One region of the Brevibacillus halotolerans genome, then DNA from elsewhere that is predicted to be linked to it. Evidence: riboswitches for the same ligand, from Rfam matches in the RefSeq annotation. Region 1 holds a riboswitch; each other region holds the start of a gene.
What was found. Region 1 has a riboswitch for cobalamin ahead of metE (5-methyltetrahydropteroyltriglutamate--homocysteine S-methyltransferase). Riboswitches for the same ligand answer to the same signal wherever they lie in the genome.
Positions count from the first base shown of each region.

Region 2: linked by a shared signal. The riboswitch ahead of O0550_RS05510 (DUF4430 domain-containing protein) and the one ahead of metE (5-methyltetrahydropteroyltriglutamate--homocysteine S-methyltransferase) in region 1 are both predicted to bind cobalamin.
Region 3: linked by a shared signal. The riboswitch ahead of O0550_RS15960 (FecCD family ABC transporter permease) and the one ahead of metE (5-methyltetrahydropteroyltriglutamate--homocysteine S-methyltransferase) in region 1 are both predicted to bind cobalamin.

Region 1 covers NZ_JAPTNK010000007.1:135,114-137,386, forward strand. Annotated here, with positions in the region: gene metE (5-methyltetrahydropteroyltriglutamate--homocysteine S-methyltransferase) at 1-866, opposite strand, end outside; cobalamin riboswitch at 1,033-1,228, opposite strand; gene O0550_RS11390 (spore coat associated protein CotJA) at 1,527-1,742, shown strand; gene O0550_RS11395 (spore coat protein CotJB) at 1,745-2,026, shown strand; gene O0550_RS11400 (manganese catalase family protein) at 2,043-2,273, shown strand, end outside.
Region 2 covers NZ_JAPTNK010000003.1:124,111-126,383, reverse strand. Annotated here, with positions in the region: gene O0550_RS05515 (NAD(P)/FAD-dependent oxidoreductase) at 1-890, shown strand, start outside; adenosylcobalamin (AdoCbl) riboswitch at 987-1,139, shown strand; gene O0550_RS05510 (DUF4430 domain-containing protein) at 1,192-1,587, shown strand; gene O0550_RS05505 (ECF transporter S component) at 1,634-2,128, shown strand.
Region 3 covers NZ_JAPTNK010000012.1:144,922-147,194, forward strand. Annotated here, with positions in the region: gene O0550_RS15960 (FecCD family ABC transporter permease) at 1-951, opposite strand, end outside; cobalamin riboswitch at 1,202-1,398, opposite strand; gene O0550_RS15965 (DUF421 domain-containing protein) at 1,799-2,273, opposite strand, start outside.

The sequences.
Region 1 (2,273 bases):
CCCGCCCCAAGTACTTTATCCTGTGGGAAACCATTTGTTGTAATCTGCTCAAGGCTGCGTCCCGCATCATGGACAAAATCTAATCCAATTCCTGCTACAGGTAGCTTAATCACTTCATTGTAAAATGTAACGGAACCAAAATAGGTTTGTAGCATGATTTGTAGTTGTGGAACAGCCTCATGAAGCTGTTCATAGATGTAGGAGATCGTCTTCATTTCGTCTTCGGATAATGATGTTACTAGAATTGGCTCATCTATCTGAACCCATTCCACGCCTTCCTGCGCTAATTCTGTTAGAACCTGCACATAAAGAGGGACAAGCTGTAGGATAATCGCCGGTATTTGTATCCGATCGAACCCTTTGGATAGCTTAATAAAGGTATAAGGTCCTATTATGACAGGTTTTCCTTTAATCCCTAGCTCCTCTTTTGCCTCTTTATAAGCAAGAAGCGGTTTATTTTCGGTCAGGACGGGTTTGATGTCCTGAAACTCCGGCACGATGTAGTGATAATTGGTATTAAACCATTTGGTCATTTCGCAAGCAACTACATGCTGATTTCCTCGTGCCATTGCAAAATAGGTGGACAAAGATACTACCCCACCAGCATATTCATAGCGTTTTGGAACATACCCAAACATCACAGCCATATCCAGCATGTGATCATACATAGTGAAATCATTAACCGGGATCAGATCAATCCCTATTTCCTTTTGTTTTTGCAGGTGCTGGAGTCTGCTTTGTTGCATTTGGGCAAGAAATTCCTTCTTTTCAATTGTCCCGGCCCAAAATGCCTCTAATCCCTTTTTCCATTCGCGATTTTCCCCAATGCGTGGATATCCTAAATTGCTACTTATTCCTTTATTCATGCTTGTTCGCCCTCCTAAACAGGTTATATTTTCGGTAAAAAACACAACTCAAACAAAAAAGCATCTCTCCCCGTTCAAAAGATGGTTAGAGATGCCCGAACAAGCAGTGAATATACTTGTACAACTGCCACAGCTATCTAACACCTCCCTATCTCCCGTAGGTCACACAGTGTTGTTGAAATAGGCAGGTCTCCTGACTTAAGAATCCACATCAGCACATACCTTCCCAATCCTTCGTTGATCAGTGGTTTTTTTGTACTGACTCCTCTTTTACAGTGGCGGGACCGTGACGGATTTACACCGTGCTTCCCTTTTCATCCTTGACACTCATTGTTCAAAGAACCTATTTCCACATATTTAATTCATCCATATCACCAAGATATATACCTACCCTTTATTCTAGGTATGCTTGCTATCATAATATAACTTCACATAAAATTCCATATTTTTATTTAATTCAGTCTCCTATTGTCGCAGGAAGACTTCTGCCACTTCCATGGCAAACTGAATTTTGCCCGCCCTTCGCACCACTGTTCGCCCTTTTTGTCAAATTGCACGGAAAAAGGGGGATTCCTTCTCTTTTTACCTATGTTTTCTGTTCTAATCTCCTTGTCCAATTGATAAGCATATAAGGACATCTACAGGAAAGGAGGCAATCATATGAGTCGAAATCGAAAGGCATACTTTCCTTTCATCGGTCCATGTGATCCTTGTCCGCCACAACGGGTTGTAACTTATGAGACACCACCACAGCTTTACTTAGGATTTCAACCCCCGAATTTACCGCAATTTGATCCATGCAAAGCTCTTTGCTTAGGTACCCTCTGGCCTGCTCTGTATGCGCCTTATGAAAATCCGTACAAGGGAGGCAAATAAAAATGAGCGATCATGATACTTCTACGGATGAACGCCAGCAACAATTTTATGAGCTGCTTCACCAAATTCAGGCGATCGACTTTGTGTTAGTGGAGCTAAACCTGTATCTTGATACCCATCCTACTGATATGACTGCTATTAGGCAATTCAACGATATGGCTCAGCAAAGTATGACACTCAAGCGCGAATATGAATCTTTATTCGGACCTCTGATGAATTTTGGCAATAGCTTTTCACAGTACCCTTGGTCGTGGAACGAAGTACCTTGGCCTTGGCAGGTCTAGAAAGGGGGAATTTTGAATGTGGATTTATGAGAAGAAGTTACAGTATCCTGTTCGCGTAAGCAAATGCGACCCGAAAATGGCAAAGTACTTGATGGAACAATACGGTGGAGCTGATGGAGAATTAGCGGCCGCGCTACGTTATATGAATCAGCGCTATACGGTTCCTGATAAGGTCATTGGTCTTTTAAACGATATTTCCACAGAGGAATTTGCCCATCTCGAAATGATTGCAACAATGGTATATAAG
Region 2 (2,273 bases), on a different contig from region 1:
AGCAGGAAGTGGAAGATATCATTGTTGAGCAAACGGAAGGTGGTAAAGAAATTCGCGGAATTACCTGTAAAAAGGGTCAGGAGTACCGAGCGAACAAAATCGTTATTGCTCCTGGCCGAGACGGCTCGCAATGGTTCGGTGAGATTTTGAAAAAACAGGGCCTACGATTGAGTAACAATCAAGTAGATGTGGGGGTTCGTGTAGAAACGACCAATGTAGTCATGGAAGAAATCAATAAGCATCTATATGAAGGGAAGTTCTTGTTCAAATCTTCTACGGATCAAATTGTGCGAAGCTTTTGTTCCAATCCAAGCGGTCATGTTGTTGTAGAAAATCACAGCGGTGTAATGGCGGCTAACGGGCATGCATACAAGGATGAGAAGCTGGGGTCCCCTAACACGAACTTTGCTCTGCTTGTGTCTCATGTCTTTACAGAACCATTTGATAAGCCAAACGAATACGCGAAAGAGGTATCAAGACGAGCGAATGATCTTTCTAACGGCTCCGTGATTGTACAGCGCTTTGGCGATATAAAACGTGGGCGGCGTTCGACAGAAAAACGACTGAAAGAGGGATTTATTGAGCCAACGTTAAAAGAAGCCGTACCAGGTGATCTCGGCCTAGTATTACCATATAATACAATGAAAAGCTTAATTGAAATGGTAGAGGCACTCGATCATGTTACGCCGGGTATTGCAAGTGAACACACGCTGTTTTATGGAGTAGAAGCGAAATTCTATTCAGCACGTCCATATTTGAATCCGCACTTTGAAACAGAAATTAGTGGTTTATATGCAGGCGGCGATGGAGCAGGTTTAACGCGAGGACTTGCGCAAGCAGGAGCATGCGGCGTTCATATTGCTCGGGGAATTTTACGTCACCTGTCTTAAAATATGGAAGAATACAACTATATTTTGTCACAACAGCATGATTGTCAAGTCCATTTCTTGTGCTATAATATTTTCAAATGGGTCACATCTCATTCATGTAAATAATAATAGTTTTAGGTAATGGAAGTTTGGTGCAAATCCAACGCGGTCCCGCCACTGTGATAGACTGTTTTCCGGTCTTAAGTCAGGTCTTTTACCTAAAAACTACTGAAAGGCTAACCATTTCGAGGCGAAAGTGGTTAGTCCAAGTCTAGTGATGTTCCCGCCTCACTAGACTTTTTTTATGGAGAAAGGAGCGGAAATGGTAAGAAGAGTTTGTCAAATCGCCTTACTTATTGCACTTGCGCTGGTAAGTGTAGTGGGTTGTTCAAATAATGAAGTAGCGCAAAACACATCAGCAGAAGAAAAGGTTGAAAACAAGATCGTTGTGGAAGTTTCAAGCGATCAGGGCAAAACCAAAATTGCTGAAAAAACAATTCAATTCAAAGGGGATCAAACCTTGTATGAGTTGATGAAAACCAATTTTAAAGTGGAAGACGATAATGGATTTATCACGTCAATTGAGGATGTGAAGCAAAATCCAGCAGAGAAAAAGTATTGGTTATACGAAGTGAACGGAGCACCAGCGGTTACAGGAGCCAAGGATCTTAAAGTCAAAGATGGCGATGTCATTAAGTGGGATTTACATGCCTCCTAACCATCAAATACACAAAGCATCCCTATCCAGTGTAAGAGGCATAACGTTGCTAGCTATCTTAGCTGCCTTGTCTGTTGCTGGTCGGATTGCACTGTCGTCCATACCTAACGTACAGCCCGTGACAACATTTGTCATTCTTATGACAATTCTGATGGGACTTCGATATGGTTTGTTGCTTGCGATAATTGTGATGATTTTGTCAAATATGGTCCTAGGGATCGGGATTTGGATTATCCCGCAGATCATTGCATACTGTATAATTGTCGTGGTAACCGGTATATTTATACGTCCTGTGTTTCCAAAGCTTTCCTTGTTTGTGATGGCCATATACGCCGGATTTACAGGAATGCTTTACGGGTTTGTTAACTCTCTTTGTCAGGTACCGCTTTACGATTCAACTTATTTTCTTGCTTATTATCTAGCAGGAGTCCCCTATGATACGATGCATGCAATTGGGAATTTCGTTTTTTATTTCGTACTCACACCTCTTTTACTTCCATTGTTGTACAAATTGATAAATCAACATTTTGCTAAGTCTTGACAACTGAACAGGCACAATGCAGTGCTTGCCGAATCATATCAAACCTTTGATGCAAAAGGTTTTTATACACAAAGACGTGTATAGTGTTTTTAAAAATAACAATCAATACATAGTTGACTATATGGTAAATATAGTAGTACAGTAT
Region 3 (2,273 bases), on a different contig from region 1:
TCCACCACAGGCACAAAGAGGGATTAGTCTCCTATGATCAGAACCCACCCACAAGCGAAAGATATGGGGTAACATTAAACCAACAAAGCCAATGCTACCGCTTACAGCAACCAGTAAGCCTGTAACGAGAGAAATCGTAATCAGTAGAATCTTACGCATATTTTCTGGATGTAGACCAAGTAGCGTAGAGGTTTCTTCCCCTAGGATCAACAAATTTAGATTGCGTGCATTTACCCATAAAAATATAAAGAACGAAAGTACTGCAATCGTTGGCAATACAAGTGACTCCCACTTGGCACGAGTGAAGCTTCCCATCATCCAGTACAGCACACTTGAAAGGCTTTCCGCTCTTGGTGCCAGCATAATAAAAAAACTAGTAAGCGCTGACAACATAATAGACACAGCTATTCCAGCTAACAAGAGACGTATTAGCTGCACCCTTCCGCCAACCAAAGACAAAAGAAACACCAATATAACGGAAGCCAAAGCACCTAAAAAGGCCGCTAAAGAAAGCGCATACGAACCAAATACTCCCAAACTACCAAATAACAGCACTGCTGTTGCTCCCACCGATGCCCCTGATGATACGCCTAAGATATATGGATCAGCTAAAGGATTACGAATCAATGCCTGAATCGCTATCCCAACAATAGACAGCCCGGCACCTACAACCGCAGATAATAAAACACGTGGCAGTCGAATATCCCAAACAATATGCATCTGCGCGTTAGACACGTCTGTCCCTACCCATTGTTGTACAAAAGGAACATGTGAGCCTATGACCTTCCAAACGATAACTGGGTCTATTTGTACTGGTCCCAGCATGATTGCAACCGTCAGCGATAAAAATAATACCACGCCGCTTCCCATCAATTTCGCTATCCAATTTTTTGTATATTGCGTACCGATGCTGTTTACTGACCTTGGGGCTGTCGTGGCGGTTTGTTGCATGCTTCTCCCCCCTATGTAAAACAAAGTAACGAAATGAAATTACTAACTCGGTGACCACCCAAGCTTCAAGTGCAGGTGGCACCGTAATTGGACCTCTACGCCCCGCTAACATGTTATTCCTTAAAGATTCGCACAAAAAAGCATCCGTTCCAAAAGGAGACAGATGCTTGGGTTTTTGGACAAATCAATTCCTATAGGTGTATGTACACTATCATCATACGACCTACCCAAACACCTGCCCATCCTCGTGGGAGTGTTACATCTTACGGCAGGTCTCCTGGCTCATGAATCCTCGCAAGCATCCTCCCTTCCCATTCTCTGCAAAAGTGAACAGTGGTGTATCGGATGTTGCTCCTCATTTACAGTGGCGGGACCGCATCGGATTTTCACCGAACTTCCCTTTTAAGTCTGATCCTGAAATCAAACACCGTAACATGGCTATAAATCAGTTGTAATTGTTTGTGAGTGTAACACGATTTGGTGGAACATGGCAAGGTAATGGTGAATTTGTGATAGGTTTGTAAGAACTTTGTAAAATATTTACGTAATGTTTGTAGTTTAGTAGTAATCGGTCCAGTTGTTTGTTCACATAATGTTAATTATGTTATTTAATTTATACCAAAATTTCTTTCTTTCTCATTTTATACCACTCTTCGTTTCTATCTTTCCTTGAATGTAATAGAAAGGCAAAAAAGCTATCCAATTCAGGATAGCTTACCTTCCCAATCAAATTTCCCCCTGCCATTACCAAGTTCCTGTCATGTAGCCTAAGCATTAGCCTCTTGATAATTTTAGTAACTTGTCTGGACAAAGTTTCTATTATAAAGGCTTCTGTATCGATCCCTTATTAGCTCTGTAAAAAAGGTTTTACCTCTTCTATTATTTTTTTTAAGCTTTGAGCCCCCTTTTCATATTCCTTTTTAGCCATGTTATTTTTTGTTTCAAGTGAAAAAGTCTCCAAATCTGCTTGGCATTTTTTCAACGTAGACAACGTCAATGGTTTTTCCTGAGGGACTGGTACAGTAATCTGGTCATCATATAAATCTACATTCAATTGCCCATAACTATCTACTTGTCCTATATAAACGTTTTCCAATGGTATTCCCATCTTATTGAGAGTTGTGTGGAGCCATCTTTTCGACAATCCTGTGGTTGCTAAAGGCTCTAACATGACATTCCCATCCAAAATGACCGTTTGAGGCTCTCGGCTTGGAGCTCCTTGGATATTCAGATCTTTGGCAGTAAGCGGTTGATTTTCTTTTTTGAGCAGGACACTAATCTGACCATTCTGCTCTAATAGTGCATACTCAACATCTGCAATC